Regions from separate parts of the Janibacter endophyticus genome, predicted to be linked through region 1. Evidence: riboswitches for the same ligand, from Rfam matches in the RefSeq annotation. Region 1 holds a riboswitch; the other holds the start of a gene.

Region 1 (9,858 bases):
GGCGTGTGCAGCGAGATCGGCTCGCGGCCGTACTTCTGGACCTCGACGACCTTCTCGGGCGTCATGTCGAGCTCCTTGGCCAGCTCCTCCGGGGTGGGCTCACGGCCCAGGTCCTGGAGCATCTGGCGCTGCACGCGGGCGAGCTTGTTGATGACCTCGACCATGTGCACCGGGATGCGGATGGTGCGCGCCTGATCGGCCATCGCGCGGGTGATCGCCTGCCGGATCCACCAGGTGGCGTACGTCGAGAACTTGTAGCCCTTGGTGTAGTCGAACTTCTCGACCGCACGGATGAGGCCGAGGTTGCCCTCCTGGATCAGGTCGAGGAAGAGCATGCCGCGACCGGTGTAGCGCTTGGCGAGCGAGACGACGAGTCGCAGGTTGGCCTCGAGGAGGTGGTTCTTGGCGTTCTTGCCGTCCTGGGCGATCCACCACAGCTCGCGCTTGAGCTTGGCGTCAAGCTTCTCGCCCGAGCCGAGCTTCTCCTCCGCGAAGAGGCCTGCCTCGATCCGCTTGGCGAGCTCGACCTCCTGCTCGGCGTTGAGCAGCGCGACCTTGCCGATCTGCTTGAGGTAGTCCTTGACGGGGTCGGCGGTGGCGCCGGCCGTGACGACCTGCTGGGCGGGCGCGTCGTCCTCGTCCTGGTTGGACAGGACGAAGCCCGCGCTCTCGTCCGTGCCCGACTCGGACTCGGCCTTGACGTCCTTGTCCTCGGCGTCGTCGGCGTCGACCTCGGCGTCCTCAGGGACCTCGTCCGGCTCGTCGACGGCGGCGGTCTTGGTCGCCGCGGCCTTCTTGGCGGGGGCCTTCTTGGCCGTCGTCTTCTTCGCCGCGGTCTTCTTGGCGGGCGCGGCTGCGCTGGACGCCGCGGCCTTCGTCGCGCCGACCTTCTTGGTGGCAGTCTTCTTCGCCGGTGCGGCCTTCGCGGGCGCGGCCTTCTTGGCGGGTGCGGCCTTGGCCGTCGCGGCCTTCTTCGCGGGAGCCTCCGCCTTGGCGGGAGCGGCCTTCTTGGCCGCGGGGGCCTTCTTCGCGGAGGCCTTCTCGGCAGCCGCCGCCTCGGTGGCGGCCTTGGCGGCCGGGGCCTTCTTCGCGGTGGCGGCGGTCTTCTTCGTGGCGGCCTTCTTCGTCGTGGACGCAGCCTTCTTGGCGGTGGTCTTCGTGGTGGCTGGCACCTGAACCTCGATTCCCTGTTCCTTCAGCGTCTGAAGCACAACGCGAAGCCGCGCTGGCGTGATCCCTGCCTCGTCGACGACGGACCTGACGTCCTCCCCGGTCACTCCCCCGTTGGTGTGGCCCTTGCGAAGGAGGGTCTGCACGGCTGGGTGGTAGAAGTCGCGGGGCAAGGAGCCCGACGACGTCGATGGAGACGACAAGAGGTACCGACACCTTCCGTAGCGCTGAGCTGGCGTGGCCCTGGCTCTCCTCGAGGCGATCGGCGCAGGCGCGTCCGGTCACTTCCGTGGGGGGAGCCGTGAGGCGCTGGGCCGTGGGCTGCCTCCATTATAAGTCGCGCGACGCGAACGGTCCGCACGAGGACTCGTGCGGACCGTTCGTCAGGGCTGCGGCAGACGGACGCGGTGCGGTCAGCTCTCAGCCTTGACCGCGAGCACCGGGCACGGGGCGTCGAGGAGCACCCGCTGGGCGTTCGAACCCAGGATCAGCTTGCCCACCGGGGTGCGGCGGCGCAGGCCGATGACGATGAGCTCGGCGTTCGTCTCCTCAGCGACGGCGATGAGGTCCTCGGCCGGCTCCTTGCCCCGCACGAGGCCGCGGACGTCGACCTCGATGCCGGCGGCGGCCATCTGGTCCTTGACCCCCTGGAGGGCCTGCTCCTGCTCGGCCGCGTGCTCACCGGTGAAGCCCGACCCGCCGCGGTCCGAGTTGATGACGACGAGTGGCTGCGTGCGCAGCTTCGCCTCGGCAACCGCACGGTCGAGCGCGGCCCGACCCTCCTTGGTCGCGACGTAACCGACGACGATCGTCATGGCCTGCTCCTTCGCTTCGTTGACACTTGCGGGCGACGCTACACGGGTGGACGCACAGCGGCACGGATCCCACGAAGGCCGAGACCCGGTGTCGCGCACCGGGGCATCAGCGCGGGTGCCTCGCGAGCGCTGCGGCGACGACCTCGCCGGCCTGGTCGATCTCGGTGAGGAACCCGTCGTGCCCGGAGCGGCTCCGGATCGTCGCCTGGCGGGTGCCGGGTCGCAGGGCGGCAACCTCGGCGGTGAGGCGGGGCGGGTAGAGCCGGTCGCTGTCGACCGCGACGACGGTCAGCTCACCGGCGAAACGGGACAGGGCGGCCTGGAGGCCGCCGCGGCCCCGACCGACGTCGTGCGAGTTCATCGCCTCGGTGAGGACGATGTAGGAGTTGGCGTCGAAGCGGCCGGCGAGCTTGGTCCCGTGGTGGTCGAGGTAGCTCTCGACGGCGAAGGGGGAGCCCGACCGGTCGCCCTGAGGGCGGCGGCCGAAGCGGTCGTGCAGCTCGAGCTCGCTGCGGTAGGTGACGTGGGCGATCTGCCGGGCGATCGCCAGGCCGGCGTCCGGTCCGACGGGCTGGCGGTAGTAGTCGCCGTCGGCGAAGTGCGGGTCGTTGCGGATCGCGAGCACCTGCGCCTGGGACCACCCGATCTGCTCGGCGGTCGCGTAGGCGGTGCTCGCGAGGACGACGGCTCGCTCCACCCGGTCCGGGTGGCCCACCGCCCACTCGATGGCACGCATGCCACCCATCGAGCCGCCGATGACGGCGGCCCACCGGGCGATACCGAGCTCGTCGGCCAGCCGGGCCTCGGCGCTCACCTGGTCGCGGATGGTGATCTGCGGGAAGCGGGAGCCCCAGGCCCGGCCGTCGACGGCGACACTGCTCGGGCCGGTCGTGCCCTGGCAACCACCGAGGACGTTCGGCGCGACGACGAACCAGCGGTCGGTGTCGAGGGGTCGGCCGGGGCCGACCATGCCCTCCCACCAACCAGGGGTCGGGTGGGCGTGGCTCTGCTCGCCGACGACATGGCTGTCACCGGTCAGGGCGTGCTCGACGAGGACGGCGTTGGAGCCGTCGGGCGCCAGGGTCCCCCACGTCTCGTAGGCCATCGTCACGTCGGGCAGACGCGTGCCGCGTTCGAGCTCCAGATGGCCGATGTCGCAGAACTGGCGGTGGCCCGGGTCATCGCCCTCGCGCCACGCGGCGCTGGGCCGGAAGACCGACGTCACACTCATGAGGGTGCTCCTGTGCTCGCATTGCCGCACCCCGACGGTGCGGCCAGGTCATCACCCGGGGCACCCCATCGCGAGGAGGGTTGCCGCCCAGCAAGCCGGGGCTTGATGCTGAGACTCATGACCTGGTCGCACTATAGCGACGGGATCCGGGGAGATCCACGGGCGTCTCACCCTCAGGACCGCTCGGTCAGGCAGCCGCCGGGGGCGTCCGGACACCGCTGCTGACGAGCCGGTCGAGCAGGTCGGCGAGCCGGTAGCCCGGCTCGATCGCGAGCGCCTCCTCGAGGGCGATGCTCGCGAGCGCGCCGTCGCCGCGCGACCAGGCGACCTGGGCGAGGACGGTGAGGACCGGGGCGGCCTCGTCCCGAGGTGCCGCGTGCACGAGCGTCGCGAGACGCTCCAGCGCCAGCGCGGGGTCGAGGTCTGTGACGGCCGCACGGGCAGCCTCGACGGGCTCGTCCGCGAGCAGGCCGTCGGGCATCCAGCCCGGGCAGAGGGCCGCGATGAGAGCATCCCGCCAGATGACGTCGCGCAGCGCGACGAGCGCCTCGGCGACAACCTCGGGGTCGTCGGCTCCCCCGGGCGCCAGGGCGGTGCGCCAGGCACGGACAGGGCTCGGGTCGACGCAGACCTCCTCCGTGGCGATGGCGTCCAGGGCAGACCCGACCTCCTCGGTGACCTCGCTCGTGCCGGTCGCCACGAGCTCACGGAGCGACTCGCGCCCCGGCAGGGGCACCCGCCCCTCGCCGACGAAGACGGCGACCGCAGGCACCCGACTCGGCTCGGGCAGGGGCTCGCCCTCCGGCCGCGACCGGGGCACCACGCCGTCGGGATCGAACCAGCGACCGTCCCGGACGACGATGCTCGTCACGCACCGGATGACGCGGGAGCACACGAGGGACATCAGCTCGGCGCGCATCGGGTCCGACTCCCCCGGCTCACGCTCGAAGGCGAGCGCGGCGATCGTGCTCGCCCCGGACCGGGCGACGTGCCCGATCATCTGGCGCACGACGTCCCGGGCGTGCTCCTCGGGGACGAGGTCCATCCGCTGGGTCAGCCCGAGGCGCTTGCCCTCGAGGGCGAGGACGACGAGTGACCTCTCGGGGTGGAAGCCCAGGAGGTACGGGACGATGACGGCGAGCTCGGCGGGGTTCGTGGCGCGTGCGGTCTCCATGGGGAGAGGCAACCGTCAGGACGAAGGGGGCGTCGCCCCCTTCGTCCGGCTGTGGACAGCGATCGGCCGGCGCGGCCCGCTGTGGAGGACCTCAGTCGCGGACGACCTCGGAGGGCACCGTCTGCGCCCTCGCGTACGCGGCGCGCGGGTAGCCGTCGGAGGCCGGGGCGGCGGTGCGCTCCCACTCGAGGAAGGCCTCGGTCTCACCCACGAGCTGGACGGCCAGCCATGAGAGCACCACCGCGTCGTCGAGCAGGCCGACGACGAGCAGCAGACCCTCGGGCACGAGGTCGACCGGCGAGAGGACGTAGCCGAGCCCGGCGAGCATCAGGGCAAGCTGACCGTTGGACAGCCCGGTATAGCGGCCGCTGCGCACGGCGCGGATCATCCGCGGCAGTGCGGCGATGCGCTCGAGCAGGCTCGGCGAACCGGGGCGCGAGGCGCTGCGGACGGCGCTCGCAAGGTTGGCGGCGGTGCGGAGTCGACGGGCCACGGGTATCCCCTCGGTCGTGGCCCGCGGCGCGGGCCCTCGGGTCGTAGAACGACCAGGGGCGGCCACGGATTCCCACCGCGGCCGCCCCCGTCGTCTCAGGCTGCGGGCGGGAACTCCTTGCGGACGTGGTCACCGAGCTGCTTCATGAGCCAGCCGTCCATGCCGGCACCGACGGCCCCGCCGACGAGCGGGATCGAGCGGCCGAAGCGGGAGAAGGTCTTCCTGCCCGCGGTGCTCAGCAGGCGGAATCCGACCGCCTTGTTGACGACCATGAGTGCCGGGCCGGGCAGCCGCTGCGCCGCGAGGGCGGTGAGGCGGCCGCTCGGGGCGACCATGCCGGCCTTGGCGAGCAGGTCCTGGCTGTCGGCGCCGACGAGCGAGAGCAGCACGGCGCTGCGGATCCTCGGGTCGGCGATGTCGTAGCCGCGCAGGCGGGCCACGGCTGCCGACATCCGCGTCGCGAGGACGTAGAAGCCGAGCACGTTGGCGGGCAGCGAGACGGGCAGCGTGATGAAGCCGCCGAGGTTGGTCACGAAGCCGCTCGCCGCGACGAGCTTGAGGTGGTCGCGGACGACCTCCCCGACGGCCTTCTCGACGTCGCCGCCGTGCTTGGCCCGTGCCGCGTCCGCGACCTTGGCCGCGGAGTCGAAGGGGCCCTTGCCGTCGATGCCGGTGTCCAGCAGGTTCTCGACGACCTTGCTCACCGAGCCGCCGAAGCCACCTTGCGGCTGGGGGTCCTGCGCCTGCTCGAGGGCTGACCTGGTCTGCTGGACCTGCTTCTTCTGGTCCTTGCCGAAGCCCAGTGCATCGGTGATGAAGCCCACTGACGTCCTCCTCGTCTCGCGAGGGCCTCGAGCCCTCGTCCGGCGTCTCATCCTGCCAAAGAGGAGGCTCCTCACACCGCTACGAGACCCCCCCGATCGCGGACGGCCGTCCGGGGGCCCGACTAGCGTTGCCGGGTGAGCACCGACCCCGGCGTCCCCGCGCCCTCGAGCGCGCTCGTCGTCGACGGCTCCGGCCTCGTCGTGGCGGTGACTGCCGCCGGCCACGAGAGCTACGACCTACGGGAGGCCCGTGCTCGCACGGTCCTCGCCGAGCGCTCCGCGTCGACCCGCTGGGTCACCTGGTCCGCCCGCGATCTCGCCGCGGTCCTCTCCGTCGGTGTCGCGCTGCCCCGCGTGTGGGACCTCGCCGAGGCGCACCGGCTGATCCACGGCGGCTGGCGGGCCGACCCGGCGACGGTGTGGGCGGCCGTGCACGACCTCGACCCGGCGGCCATCCCGGCGCCTCCCGGCGACGACCTCTTCGCGGTCCTCGACTCCTCGGCCGACGAGCCGGAGGTCCTCGTGCGCCCCGACGGCTACCTGCGGGCCGACGCGGGCCCGGGCTGGGTCGTCGGCGTGGACCGGGCGGTCGCCTGGGGACGGGCGGCGCTCGAGGCCGCCGCCCGTCAGCAGGCCGCGCTCGAGCGGGTCGGCCCCCGGGCCGTCATGACGACGCACGCCGAGTCGGCGGCCGCGGTCCTCGCCGTCGAGCTCGAGCGCGACGGCCTGCCGGTCGACCGGGAGGAGCTCGAGCGGCTGGTCACCGAGGCAGCCGGCGCGCGGCCGGCCACCGAGCAGGACGAGATGCGCGCCCGGGCCGAGCGGGACGCGCCGGTGCTGGCCACCGTGCCCGGCATCGGGCGGGTCGACCTGCGCAACCCGGCGTCGGTCAAGGGGTTGCTCGCGACCGCCGGCGTCGATGTCCCGAGCACCCGCAAATGGGTCCTCATGGAGCACGTCGACCGTCACCCGCTCGTGCCGGCGCTGCTCGAGTGGCGTCGCCGCGAGCGCATCGCGACGACCTACGGGTGGCGCTGGCTGGCGACCCACGTCGGTGCGGACGACCGGCTGCGGGGGGTGTGGACCGCATGCGACGGGGCGGCCGGACGGATGACGGCGCAGGCCGGGCTGCACAACCTCCCCGCGGAGCTGCGACCTGGTGTGGCCGCCGCGCCGGGCCACGTGCTCGTCCGGGCCGACCTCGGTCAGGTCGAGCCGCGGGTGCTCGCGGTCGTCTCGCAGGACCGCTCCTTCGCCGCGGCGACGGCGGCCGACGACCTCTACTCGCCCGTCGCCGAGCGGCTCGGGGTCGAGCGGTCGGTCGCCAAGATCGCGGTGCTCGCGGCGATGTACGGCCAGCGCAGCGGCGCAGCCGGCGAGGCGCTGCGCGGGCTCGAGCGGGCCTACCCGGTCGCGATGCGTCACCTCGACGCGGCGCAGCGCGAGGGCGAAGGGGGCCGGCCGGTCCGGACGTACGGTGGCCGGCGCGTGCGCACCGACCTCGGGGAGGTCGGGGACGCCGACGCGACCCAGGTCGAGGGGCTGCGGCGGGCGCGGGGGCGCTTCGCACGCAACGCGGTGATCCAGGGGTCAGCCGCGGAGCTCTTCAAGGCCTGGGCCGTGACGGTGCGCGCAGCGGTGCGACCGCTCGGCGGCCAGGTCGTCCTGTGCCTGCACGACGAGCTGCTCGTCCACGTGCCCGAGGCGCACGGTCAGCGGTGCGCGGAGCTCGTCGACGAGGCGCTGACGCTCACCGCTCGGCGCTGGGCCGGGCACGACGGGGTGCGCTTCGTGTCGGACACGAGCATCGTGCGCCGGTGGTCTGAGGCGAAGTAGACCCTCAGGCGTCGCCCTCGTCGACGGTGCGCAGGAAGTCCTCGAACTCCGCGCCGAGCTCATCGGCGGAGGGCAGCTTGTCGCTCTCCTGGGCGAGCAGGCTGGGCTTCTCGATGCCCCGGAGGTGGACGTCGTACTGGCGCTCGAGCCCGGCGACGGCCTCGGCGATCTCGGGGTTCTGCTGGATCTCGCGCTCGATCTCGACGCGGTTCTCCCCCGCCGCCTGGACGAGCGCGTCGTTGGGCAGGTTGAGCCCGGTCGCGTCGACGATCGCGTTGAGCCCGGTGAGCGCGCCGTCGTGGAAGGCGGAGCCGGCGAGGTAGTGCGGCACGTGGATCGCGTAGCCGAGCGCGTCGAAGCCGGCCTCCCCGAGCCGCAGCTCGAGCAGCGCGCTGAGGCTCGCCGGGATCTGGACGGTGCCGAAGACCGGCTTGCGGTCGCCGATGAGCCGCTCGTCGGTCGCGTGCGCCGTCATGCCGACGGGACGCGTGTGTGGCACGGCCATCGGGATGCCGTGGGTCTGGACGGCGAGCGTGATGCCCAGGCGGCGCATGAGGTCGGTGATCGCCATGACCACGGCCTCCCACCGGTAGTCCGGCTCGGGCCCGGTGAGGAGGTAGTACGGCTGGCCCTCGCGGTCGGTGAGCCGGTAGAGCAGCAGCGCCGGGTCGTCGTACGAGCGGTAGTGCGTCGCCTCGAAGACGATGACCGGGCGGCGGCCGCGGTAGTCGAGCAGGCTGTCGACGTCGAAGGACGCGACGACCCGGGCCTCGCTCGCCTCGAGGAGGTGGTCGACGAGGATGCGCTGGGCGCCCCCGGCGTCGATGAAGCCGTCGAGCGCGACGATCATCGGGCCGGGCGTGAGCATGCTCGGCTCGATGTCGACCTCGAAGCGGTAGAGCTCGGTCGGGTCGGTCACGTCGTCCTCCTGGTCGGGTGAGGCCTTCATTGTCGCAACGAGCACGGCCGAAGGGGCATTCCCCTCGCCGGTCGGCGGGTCAGCCGTGCGGGCGCAGGACGGCGCGCACGTCAGCCATCGCCCGCCGGACCCGCTTGGCCGAGACGGTCTGCGCGGTCCCGACGGACTGGGCGAAGAGCGATATCCGCAGCTCCTCGACGAGCCAGCCGATCGCCCGGACGTCCTCGCGGTCGCGCTCGAGCGGGTCGAGCTCGGCGAGGAGGTCGGCGTACTCGCCCTCGATCGCGTCGATGAGCGGCTGCTGCGTCGCGTCGCGGCCGGGGCTGTCGGCGAGCTTGTCGATGCGCACCTGGACCCCGCGCAGGTAGCGGGCGAGGTCGCGCAGCCGCCCGAGCCCGGCGGCCGTGACGAAGCCCGGCCCGGCGAGCCCCTCGACCTGGGCGCGCATGTCGGCGACCGGGACGGCGAGCGCGGGCGCGGTGATCCGCTCGAGGGTGCGCAGGACCTCGCGGCGCTGGGCGAGGACGGGCCGCACCTCGCGCACGACGTGCAGCGTGCGCGCGGCGAGGTGGGTGCGCACGGCGGCGAGCGCCTGCTCGAAGGCGGCCTGGTCGCGCACCTCCCCCGTGACGTGCTCGGCGACGATGTCGTCGACCGCCGCCCCGAGGCAGTCGTCGAGCAGCGCGGGCACGGAGCCGTGCGGGTTGTCGCCGAGCGCGAGCTTGTCGGCGTTCGACAGCCCGGCGAGGACGCGCTTCCACGGCGGGGAGGTGCCCAGGATGAGCAGCCGGCGGACCCCCCTTCGTCGGGCCGCCTCCGCCTGCTCGGCGTCCGGCAGGACCCGCACGGAGACGCTGTCGCCGTCGTCGACGATCGTCGGGTAGCCGACGACCTGACGCTGTCCCCGGCCGGAGGTGACGGTGCGCGGCAGCTCCTCGAGCGTCCACGCGGTCAGGCCCGATCGCTCGATGCCGGCGCCGGCCTTGCTGACCCGGGCCTGGACGTGGCCGGCGACCTCGGCACGCAGCACGTCGAGGTCGGTGCCCTCGGCGAGCCGGCGACCTCGCTCCCCCTCGACCCGGAAGGTCATCCGCAGGTGGGCAGGCACGGCCGAAGGGTCCCACTGGTCGTTCGGGACGGGGATGCCGGTGAGGGCACGGAGCGCGCGGCCGAGGGCGACGACGAAGGGGGTGGCCCCCACCTCGTCGTCCGGGATGGCGCCCAGCGCCCGGGCGGCGTGGTCGGGTGCGGGGGCGAAGCTGCGGCGGGTGGCCTTGGGCAGGCTGCGGATGAGCGCGGTCGCGAGCTCCTCGCGCAACCCGGGGACCTGCCAGTCGAAGCCGCTGCCGTCGATCTGGTTGAGCAGGTGCACCGGCAGGTGGACGGTGACGCCGTC
Region 2 (9,858 bases), 740 kb from region 1:
CTCCGGCTCGAGCACGCTCCACGCCTCGAGCACGACGGCAGGCACACCGATGAGCAGCGCGAGCCAGGTGAGTGCCCTCGTCGTCCGGGTGACGAAGGCAGCGACCGTCACCGCGAAGAAGGAGATGACGACGAAGACGAGCCGCCCCCACAGCTGTCCCTCGAGCCAGGGCAGCAACACGATGGCGAAGACCTGCATCCCGAGGAGGATCGCCGACGGCTGCTTGCGCAGCACCGCGAACCAGTAGTCCCGCCCGGACAGAGGGGGCTTGGGCGCATACCAGGCATCGGACATGGGCGTCAGCGTAGAGCGCCTACCCTGGATCCGTGCTCGATGGACCTCTCCTGCTCCCGCCGATCCTGCTGGCCACCCTGCTGATCATCAGCGGCGTCGCCAAGCTCCGTGCCCCCGCGGAGGTGGCCAGCGCCTTCGCCCAGCTCCGGCTGCCCGCGGTGATCAGCGGACCGGCGGTCCGCCGGGTCTTCCCGTGGGCCGAGATCGTCCTCGCGGTCCTGCTCCTCGTCCTGCCTCGGCCTTGGTCCCTCGCGGTGGCGGTCGCTGCGGTCGCCCTGATGGTCGTGTACCTGGGGATCATCGTCCGGGCGCTCGGCTTCGGCTACCCGATCACCTGCGGCTGCTTCGGGCGCCTCGGGCTGGGCGAGGTGACGCAGCGGACCGCAGCACGCAACGGGCTGCTCGTCGGGCTGTCGCTGCTCGTCGTGTGGTCGGCGACGGCCGAGCGGTCGGTGCTCGCGCGGCTCGCCGACGCCGAGGCGACCACCTGGGCCTGGCTGGCGCTGCTCGCCCTCACGGTGGCGATCGTCGTGGTCACCTTCGGTGGCACGCAGGACACCCACGCCGCCGCGGCCCCGGCTGTTCCCCCTTCGCCCCAGGACGAGCTCGAGGACTACCTCCGTCAGCCCATCCCGTACGGACTGCTCGAGGGCCCGGACGGATCCCCGATGCCCTTGCACGAGCTGAGCCGCCAGTCTGCCTACCTGCTCGTCTTCGTCTCGCCGGGCTGCGGCGCGTGCATGCAGGTCATCCCCCAGATCAAGGCGTGGGACGAGGCGCTGCCCCCGGTGACGGTCCGGGCTGTCGTCTCGATGCCTGTGGACCTGGCGGTCACGCACGCACCCGATCTCGAGGGCATCACGCTGCACGACCCGAACGGAGCCGTCGCCCGGACCTTCGGCGTGGGGAACCCGGGTGCCGTGCTCCTCGGCATGGACGGCCAGCTCGCCGGCGGGCCGGTCAGCGGCAGCGTCGCGGTCGAGCAGCTCGTCTCGGACATCCGCGCCGAGCTCGAGGAGGCCGGGGCCCTCGAGGAGCCCGTACCCTCACCGGCCGGTGAGTGACCAGGCGTCCTCGTCCTCGTCGTCGTCCACCGGGATGTCGGTGCCGATCGGGTCCTCCGCGTAGCGGTCGGACGAAGGGGTGCCGCCGGCTCCCCCTTCGCCGCCACCCTGGGTGATGACGGCCGTGTCGTCGTGCGCGAAGGGGGCGTCGCCCTCGTACTCCTCGAGGCCGTCGGTGGCGCCGTCCGCACCCGTGGTGTCGTCCGAGGCCTCGGGGACGTCCTCGCCCCGCATGAGCGCGAGGGTGGTCGGCAGGTCGTCGGGCTTGACGAGCACGTCGCGCGCCTTGGAGCCCTCGGAGGGGCCGACGACGCCGCGGGACTCGAGGAGGTCCATGAGCCGGCCGGCCTTGGCGAAGCCGACCCGCAGCTTGCGCTGGAGCATGGAGGTCGACCCGAACTGCGTCGTGACGACGAGCTCGGCCGCCTGGAGCAGCACGTCGAGGTCGTCGCCGATGTCGTCGTCGATCTGCTTCTTGGGCGCCTCGACGACGACGTCCTCGCGGTAGGTCGGCTTGAGCTGACCGGTGACGTGGGCGACGACCTCGTGGATCTCGGACTCCGTGACCCAGGCGCCCTGGACACGCATCGGCTTGTTCTTGCCCATGGGCAGGAAGAGCGCGTCACCCTGGCCGAGGAGCTTCTCGGCGCCGGGCTGGTCGAGGACGACGCGGCTGTCGGCGAGCGAGGACGTCGCGAAGGCCATGCGGCTCGGCACGTTGGCCTTGATGAGGCCGGTGACGACGTCGACGGACGGGCGCTGGGTCGCGAGGACGAGGTGGATGCCGGCCGCGCGGGCGAGCTGGGTGATCCGGACGATCGAGTCCTCGACGTCGCGGGGGGCGACCATCATGAGGTCGGCGAGCTCGTCGACGATGACGAGGAGGTACGGGTAGGGCTGGATGGACCGCTCGCTGCCCGGGAGCGGCTGGACCTTGCCCGCCTTGACCGCCTTGTTGAAGTCGTCGACGTGCTTGTAGCCGAAGGCCGCGAGGTCGTCGTAGCGCATGTCCATCTCGCGCACGACCCACTGGAGCGCCTCGGCCGCCTTCTTGGCGTTGGTGATGATCGGCGTGATGAGGTGCGGGATGCCCTCGTAGGCGGTCAGCTCCACGCGCTTGGGGTCGACGAGCACCATGCGCACCTCGTCGGGCGTGGAGCGCATGAGGATCGAGGTGATCATCGAGTTGACGAAGCTCGACTTGCCGGAGCCCGTCGCACCGGCGACGAGGATGTGCGGCATCTTCGCGAGGTTGGCGATGACGTAGCCGCCCTCGACGTCCTTGCCGACACCCATGACCATCGGGTGCTCGTTGTTGCGCGCGACGTCGCTGCGGAGCACGTCGCCGAGGCAGACCATCTCCTTGTCGGCGTTCGGGATCTCGATGCCGATGGCGGACTTGCCCGGGATGGGGCTGAGGATGCGGACGTCGGCCGAGGCGACGGCGTACGCGATGTTCTTGGACAGCGCGGTGACGCGCTCGACCTTGACGCCGGGGCCGAGCTCGACGACGTAGCGGGTGACGGTCGGCCCACGGTGGAAGCCGGTGACGTGCGCGTCGATGCCGAACTCGTCGAGGACCGTGGTCAGCGACTCCACGACCGCGTCGTTGGCCGCCGAGCGCTCCTTGTGCGGTGAGCCCTGCTTGAGGACCTGCGAGTCCGGGAGCGTGTAGGTGACGTCGCCGGCCAGGGCGAGCTGCTCGACACGTTGCGGCAGCTGCGTCGTCGGGGGCGCCTGGAGGGCAGCCTTCTCGTTGGCCGAGGGGACGAGCACTCCGGGCCGGGTGGCGCGCTTCTCGCCGGGGCGCGGGCCTCCGGCCGGCTTGGCGGTGTCCTCGGCTGCACCGGCCGGCTCAGGGGCGTCGCTCGCCTGGTCCTCGATGTCCTTGCCACGACGACGCCTGGGCTTCGCGGGGGCGATGATGGCGGCCTGGTCGTAGGCGGTGTCGCCGTCCCGCTCGTCGACGCCGTCCTCGAAGCGGCGGCGCCGGGCGTCCTTCACCGCGGCCCTCGCCGCGGGAGTCTCGTCGGCAGCGTCGGGGACGTGCCCGGTGAAGGCGGCGCGCAGGTACGCGGCCCGGGTCGGCAGCTCGTGGAAGGGGATGCCGGTGATGAGCAGGAGCGAGAAGAGCCCGAGCAGCACGAGGAGGATCCCGGCCGGCCAGACGGTCAGCCCCGTGACGAGCGGGTCGGAGGCGAGGAAGCCCGCGATGCCGCCCGCCTCGCGCATGGGTCCGGCGCCGGCGGGGGGCTGCGGGATGCCGTGGGCGATGTGGGTCAGGCCGCAGACCGAAAGGGCGAGCATGCCCAGGCCCAGACCGAGGCGCGCGCCTCCGGCGTCGTCGACGACACCGCGCAGGAGCCGCCAGGCGGCGAGGACGAGGACGATCGGCAGGGCGTAGGCGACCCGGCCGAAGGTGCCGGCGGCGACGGCGTGGACGACGTCGCCGACCATCCCGCCGAGACCCCACCACTCGACCGCGGCGACGACGACGGCGAGGGCGAGGAGGAGGAAGCCGAGCCCGTCACGACGGTGCTCCGGCTCGATCTGGCTGGCGCTGTGACCGACCTTGCGGACCCCGGCGCCGGTGGCGCCGGCGACCCCCATCCAGGTGGACCGCACGGCCTGCAGGGGCAGCGGCAGGCCGCCCCCCTTCGCCGCAGCCTTGCTCTTGCCGCGGGCGGGTGCCTTCTTCGCGGTGCTCCCGCTCCGCCCGGGGCCCTTGGCCGCGGAGGTGCGGGCGGGTCGCCCGGGGGCTCGGGTGGAGCCGCCGCGCGGGCGCGCGGAGGTGCCGTTACGTGTCGCCATGCTCGCAGGCTAGGGGATCGTCACCCCCTTCACACGCGTCACACGCGCACCACCGGGGCACTTTTTCGCCTGTGGAGAGGGGCGAAGGGGGCGTCCTCGACCTCGTTAGGGTGCCGTCGTGCACCTCGTCCTCGTCGCCGTCGTCGTCGCGGTCGCCGGCACGTGGTGGGCGCACCGCTGGCTCGCGGACGGCCGCTACCGGCGCCCGGACGAAGGGGGTCCGCTCCCCCGTCACGGCTGGCTCGTCGCCGTCGTCCCCTCCCTCGTCGTCGCCCTGGCCGGTGCCTCCCAGCACGAGCCGCTGGCGGCCGCGGCCGCGGCGATGCTGCTCGCACCGGTCGGGCTGACGCTCGGCGTGGTCGACACGGACGTCCACCGCCTGCCCAACGTCCTCACGCTCCCCGCCGTCCCGGGCGTGCTCGTCCTGCTGCTCGTCGCGGCCGCAACGAGCGGGCAGTGGGTCGACTTGCGCCGGGCCACCCTCGCGATGCTCGTCGTGGGCGGTGCCTTCGTCCTCGTGAGCCTCGTCCTCGGGTCGCGCGGCATCGGCATGGGCGACGCGAAGCTCATGCTCAGCCTCGCCCCGCTGCTCGGCTGGCACGGGTGGGGGGCTGTCCTCGTCGGGGTCTACGCCGCCTTCCTCCTCGGCGGCGTCGTCGCGCTGGCGCTGCTCGTCAGCCGCCGGGCAGGCCGCGGCAGCCGTCTGGCCTTCGGCCCCTACCTCGTGGCCGGCGCCGTGATCGCGCTGCTCTCCGGCGCCTGAGCCGGTCTCAGGATCCAAGACATCCTCGCCGCGGGGTCGACACGTCAGGACCCCGCGCTGCTAGTGTCCCGGCCTAGGTCATGAGTACCAGCGCCAAGCCCCGGCTCGCTGGTCGGCAACCCTCCTCCGCGGTGGGGTGCTCCGGGTGACGACCTGGCCGGCGTGCGCACGCACCTCGGCAAGCGCGGACCCGTCGCAGTGCTGGGTCCACAGGACCAAGGAGCACACGTGTCGACCATCGCGAGCACCACGAGCACCGTCCCCGCCCTCGTCTCGGCGGGCCTGACCTGCGAGACCCGCTCCGGCGAGGTCGTCGAGTACGTCAACCTCGACCACGGCGCCTCGACGAGCGCCTTCGTCGAGGTCAAGGCCGCCGTCGACGAGGCGACCCTGACGTACAGCTCGGTCCACCGGGGCAACGGCTACCTCTCCCGGCTCACGAGCGCCCGCTACGAGGCCGCCCGCGAGATCGTCGCGCGCTTCGTCGGTGCCCGGGGCGAGGACCACGTCGTCTTCACCCGCAACACCACCGACTCCTTCAACCTCCTGGCCCGCGCCGTCCCGACCGACGCCTCGGTCTTCGTCTACGACTCGGACCACCACGCGACCTTCCTGCCCTGGCACGAGGGCCAGGTGCGCCGACTCGGCGTGCCGAGCTCGGTCGAGGACGCGCTCGCCCGGCTGCAGGCGGCCCTGCTCGCCGACGCGGCCGCGCACCGGCTCGTCGTGGTCACCGGCGCCTCGAACGTCACCGGCGAGTACTGGCCGGTCGCCGAGATCGTCGCCCTGGCCCGTCGCTTCGGTGCCCGCGTGGCGCTCGACGCCGCGCAGCTCGTCCAGCACCGGGCGCTCGACATCGAGGCCGAAGGGGTCGACTACGTCGCCTTCTCCGGTCACAAGCTCTACGCCCCCTACGGGACCGGCGTCCTCGTCGGGCGGGGCGACTGGCTCGACGCGGCCGACCCGTACCTGGCCGGTGGGGGCGCGACCCAGGCGGTGACGCCGGACGAGACCCTGTGGCAGTGCGGCCCGGCCCGGCACGAGGCCGGCTCCCCCAACGTGCTCGGCGCGGTGGCCCTCGGCGCGGCCTGCCAGGTGATCGAGCGGGAACGCGCGGCCATCGACGCGCTCGACGCGGAGCTGGGGCGGGGGCTGCTCAGCCGGCTCGACGCGATCCCCGGGGTGCGGACGCTGTCGATCTTCGGGCCCACCCACGAGCGCGCCCCGGTCGTGTCCTTCACCATCGACGGCTGGGCCGCCGAGGACGTCTCGCGGGTGCTGTCCGAGGACTACGGCATTGGGGTCCGGGACGGCAAGTTCTGCGCGCACATCCTCGTCGACGCCCTGCTCGAGCGCCGGGGCTCAGCCCACTCCTCGGCGGTCCGGGCCAGCCTGGGCCTGGCGAGCACGCCGGCCCACGTCGACCTGCTCGTCGCGGCGGTCCGCGAGCTCGCCGGCCGCTGACCCCCGCGCGTCAGGCCTCGACGACCGTGGGGATGATCATCGGCCGGCGACGGATCTTGCCGCCCACCCAGCCGCCGATCGCCCGGCGGATCACCTGCTGCAGCTGCTGGGGGTCGGTGACCCCCTTCGCCATGGCCTCGTCGAGGGCCGAGACGATCTTCGGCCGCACCTGGGCGAAGATCTCGTCGTCCTCGGCGAAGCCGCGGGCGGTGATCTCCGGGCCGACGATGACCTTGCCGGTCTGGGAGTCGACGACGACCATCACCGCGATGAAGCCCTCGTCGCGCAGGATGCGACGGTCCTTGAGCAGCTCCTCGGTCGCCTCGCCGACGCTCGAACCGTCGACGTAGACGTAGCCGCACGGGACGGCCCCGACGATCCGGGCCCGACCGTCGACGAGGTCGACGACGACACCGTCCTCGGCGAGCGGCACGTGGTCGGGGTGCACGCCCGTCGCGATCGCGAGGTCGCGGTTGGCGACGAGGTGACGCCACTCGCCGTGGACCGGCATGACGTTCTTGGGCTTGACGATGTTGTAGCAGTAGAGGAGCTCGCCGGCGCTCGCGTGGCCGGAGACATGGACCCGGTCGCTGCCGCCGCTGTGGATGACGTGCGCACCGAGCCGCATGAGCCCGTTGATGACCCGCCAGACGGACCCCTCGTTGCCGGGGATCGGCGAGGACAGCAGCATGATCGTGTCGTCGACGCCGACGTCGATCCGGTGGTCCCGGTTGGCCATCCGCGCGAGCGCCGCCATCGGCTCGCCCTGGCTGCCGGTGCAGATGAGGACGATCTTGTCGTCGGGCAGCTGCTCGAGCTTCTTGATGTCGACGACGACGCCGTCGGGGATGTGCAGGTGACCGAGGTCGGCGGCGATCCCCATGTTGCGGATCATCGAGCGGCCGACGAAGGCGACCTTGCGGCCGGCCTTCTCCGCCGCGTCGAGGACCTGCTGCACGCGGTGCATGTGCGACGAGAAGCAGGCCGCGATGATCCGTCGCTCCGCGTGCCGGAAGACCTTGTCGATCGCGCTGGAGATGTCGCGCTCCGGCGGGGTGAAGCCCGGCACCGTCGCGTTCGTCGAGTCGGTGAGGAAGAGGTCGACCCCCTCCTCCCCCGCCCGGGCGAAGGCCCGCAGGTCGGTGATCCGGCCGTCGAGCGGCAGCTGGTCCATCTTGAAGTCGCCGGTGTGCAGCAGGTTGCCGCCGCCGGTGCGGATGTAGACGGCGAGCGCGTCGGGGATCGAGTGGTTGACGGCGATGAACTCGCAGTCGAACCGCCCGAAGACCTCGCGCATGCCCTCGGCGACCCCGAGGGTGTACGGCTTGATCCGGTGCTCCTTGAGCTTGGCCTCGACGAGCGCGAGGGTCAGCTGCGAGCCGACGAGCGGGAGGTCCGGCTTGAGGCGCAGGAGGTAGGGCACCGCGCCGATGTGGTCCTCGTGCCCGTGGGTGAGGATCACCGCCTGGATGTCGTCGAGCCGGTCCTCGATGTACTCGAAGTCCGGGAGGATGAGGTCGACGCCGGGCTGGTGGTCGTCGGGGAAGAGGACGCCGCAGTCGACGATGAGCAGCTGGCCCTCGTGCTCGATGACCGTCATGTTGCGGCCGATCTCGCCGAGCCCGCCGAGCGGGACGACGCGGACCGCCCCCTTCGCCAGGGGCTTGGGGTAGTCGAGGTCGGGGTGCGGGTGGCTCATGCGGTGACCCCCGACGCGGCCAGACCCCGACGCAGGATCTCGAGATGCTCCTCGGGCCCCTCGACGAGCGGCAGCCGCACGGTCGCGTGCTCGATGACGCCGAGCTCGACGAGCGCGGCCTTGGCCATGATCGCTCCCTGCGAGGTCAACATGATCGCGTCGACGACGGGGATGAGGGAGTCCTGGATCTCACGGGCGCGCGCCAGGTCGCCGGCGTCGACGGCCGCGATGAGCTCGGCGTGCCGGCGACCGGTGACGTGACCGACGACGGAGACGACGCCGACGGCACCGAGTGCGAGCAGCGGCAGGTTGAGCGCGTCCTCCCCGGAGTACCAGAGGTAGTCGGTCGCTGCCATGACGCGGATGGATGCCGCCAGGTCCCCCTTCGCGTCCTTGACGGCCTGGATCTGGGGGTGGCCGGCGAGCTCGACGAGGGTCTCGGTGGCGAAGGGGATGCCGGTGCGGCCGGGGATGTCGTAGAGCATGATCGGCAGCTCGGTCGAGTCCGCGACGGCCCGGCAGTGAGCGATCAGGCCCGCCTGGGTCGGCTTGTTGTAGTACGGCGAGACGAGGAGCAGCGCGCTCGCCCCGACCGCGGTGGCTCGCTCGGTCATCTCGAGGCTGTGCGCCGTCGAGTTCGACCCGACGCCGGCGACGACGGCGACTCGGTCGCCGACCTCCTCGGCGACGAGGCGGACCGCCTCGATGCTCTCGTCGTCGGTGAGGGTGGCCGACTCGCCCGTCGTGCCGTTGACGACGATCCCGTCATGACCGGTGTCGGCGAGGTGACGCGCCAGGGCGCGCACCCCCCCTTCGTCCATCGCGCCGTCGGGTGTCATCGGCGTGGCCATGGCGGTGAGGACCCGCCCGAAGGGGGTCCAGGAGGGGGTGTCAGGCATATGGGCAGACTAGCCCCCGGGGCTGGATGGACCCGACGTGGCACGGAGTGCGGACAGGTAGATTCGCGGCCATGCGCCAGTACCTCGACCTCCTCGAGCATGTCCGCGACCACGGGGTCGAGAAGTCCGACCGCACCGGCACCGGCACCCTCTCGGTCTTCGGCCACCAGATGCGCTTCGACCTCTCCGAGGGCTTCCCCGTCCTCACGACGAAGAAGCTCCACCTGCGCTCGATCATCGGCGAGCTGCTGTGGTTCCTGCGCGGCGACACCAACGTGCGCTGGCTCCAGGAGCGCGGCATCACGATCTGGGACGAGTGGGCCGACGAGAACGGTGACCTCGGCCCGGTCTACGGCAGCCAGTGGCGGTCCTGGCCCACCCCCTCCGGCGAGCGCGTCGACCAGATCGCCAAGGTCATCGAGGCGATCCGCACCAACCCGGACAGCCGCCGCCATGTCGTCTCGGCGTGGAACGTCGCCGAGGTCGACGACATGGCGCTGCCGCCGTGCCACACGATGTTCCAGTTCTACGTCGCCCCCGGCGTCGACGGCGGGCGCGGGCGGCTCTCCTGCCAGCTCTACCAGCGCAGCGCCGACATCTTCCTCGGCGTCCCCTTCAACATCGCGAGCTACGCGCTGCTCACGATGATGGTCGCCCAGCAGACCGGCCTCGAGCCCGGCGACTTCGTGCACACCCTCGGCGACGCACACCTCTACCTCAACCACCTCGAGCAGGCCGACGAGCAGCTGAGCCGCACTCCCTTCGCCCTCCCGACGATGCGGATCACCCGGCGCGACTCAATCGACGCCTACGAGCTCGAGGACTTCGAGCTCGTGGGGTACGAGGCGCACCCGAGCATCAAGG

What was found. A riboswitch is a leader RNA that binds a small molecule or an ion and turns the genes downstream of it on or off. The one in region 1 is predicted to bind S-adenosylmethionine.
Region 2: another riboswitch for S-adenosylmethionine. It lies ahead of JNO54_RS11385 (aminotransferase class V-fold PLP-dependent enzyme); the one in region 1 lies ahead of metX (homoserine O-acetyltransferase MetX).

The regions. Positions count from the first base shown of each region.
Region 1 is NZ_JAFEJG010000004.1:1,627,115-1,636,972, reverse strand. Features, by position in the region: gene JNO54_RS14485 (RNA polymerase sigma factor) at 1-1,316, opposite strand, end outside; gene JNO54_RS07905 (universal stress protein) at 1,584-1,985, opposite strand; gene metX (homoserine O-acetyltransferase MetX) at 2,092-3,216, opposite strand; SAM riboswitch class IV at 3,230-3,339, opposite strand; gene JNO54_RS07895 (DUF4192 domain-containing protein) at 3,404-4,390, opposite strand; gene JNO54_RS14970 (YkvA family protein) at 4,482-4,883, opposite strand; gene JNO54_RS07885 (EcsC family protein) at 4,979-5,707, opposite strand; gene JNO54_RS07880 (DNA polymerase) at 5,843-7,543, shown strand; gene JNO54_RS07875 (PAC2 family protein) at 7,548-8,462, opposite strand; gene hrpA (ATP-dependent RNA helicase HrpA) at 8,542-9,858, opposite strand, start outside.
Region 2 is NZ_JAFEJG010000004.1:2,369,616-2,379,473, forward strand. Features, by position in the region: gene JNO54_RS11365 (ion channel) at 1-294, opposite strand, end outside; gene JNO54_RS11370 (TlpA family protein disulfide reductase) at 327-1,358, shown strand; gene JNO54_RS11375 (DNA translocase FtsK) at 1,341-4,169, opposite strand; gene JNO54_RS11380 (prepilin peptidase) at 4,288-4,932, shown strand; SAM riboswitch class IV at 5,009-5,123, shown strand; gene JNO54_RS11385 (aminotransferase class V-fold PLP-dependent enzyme) at 5,161-6,396, shown strand; gene JNO54_RS11390 (ribonuclease J) at 6,407-8,095, opposite strand; gene dapA (4-hydroxy-tetrahydrodipicolinate synthase) at 8,092-8,994, opposite strand; gene JNO54_RS11400 (thymidylate synthase) at 9,066-9,858, shown strand, end outside.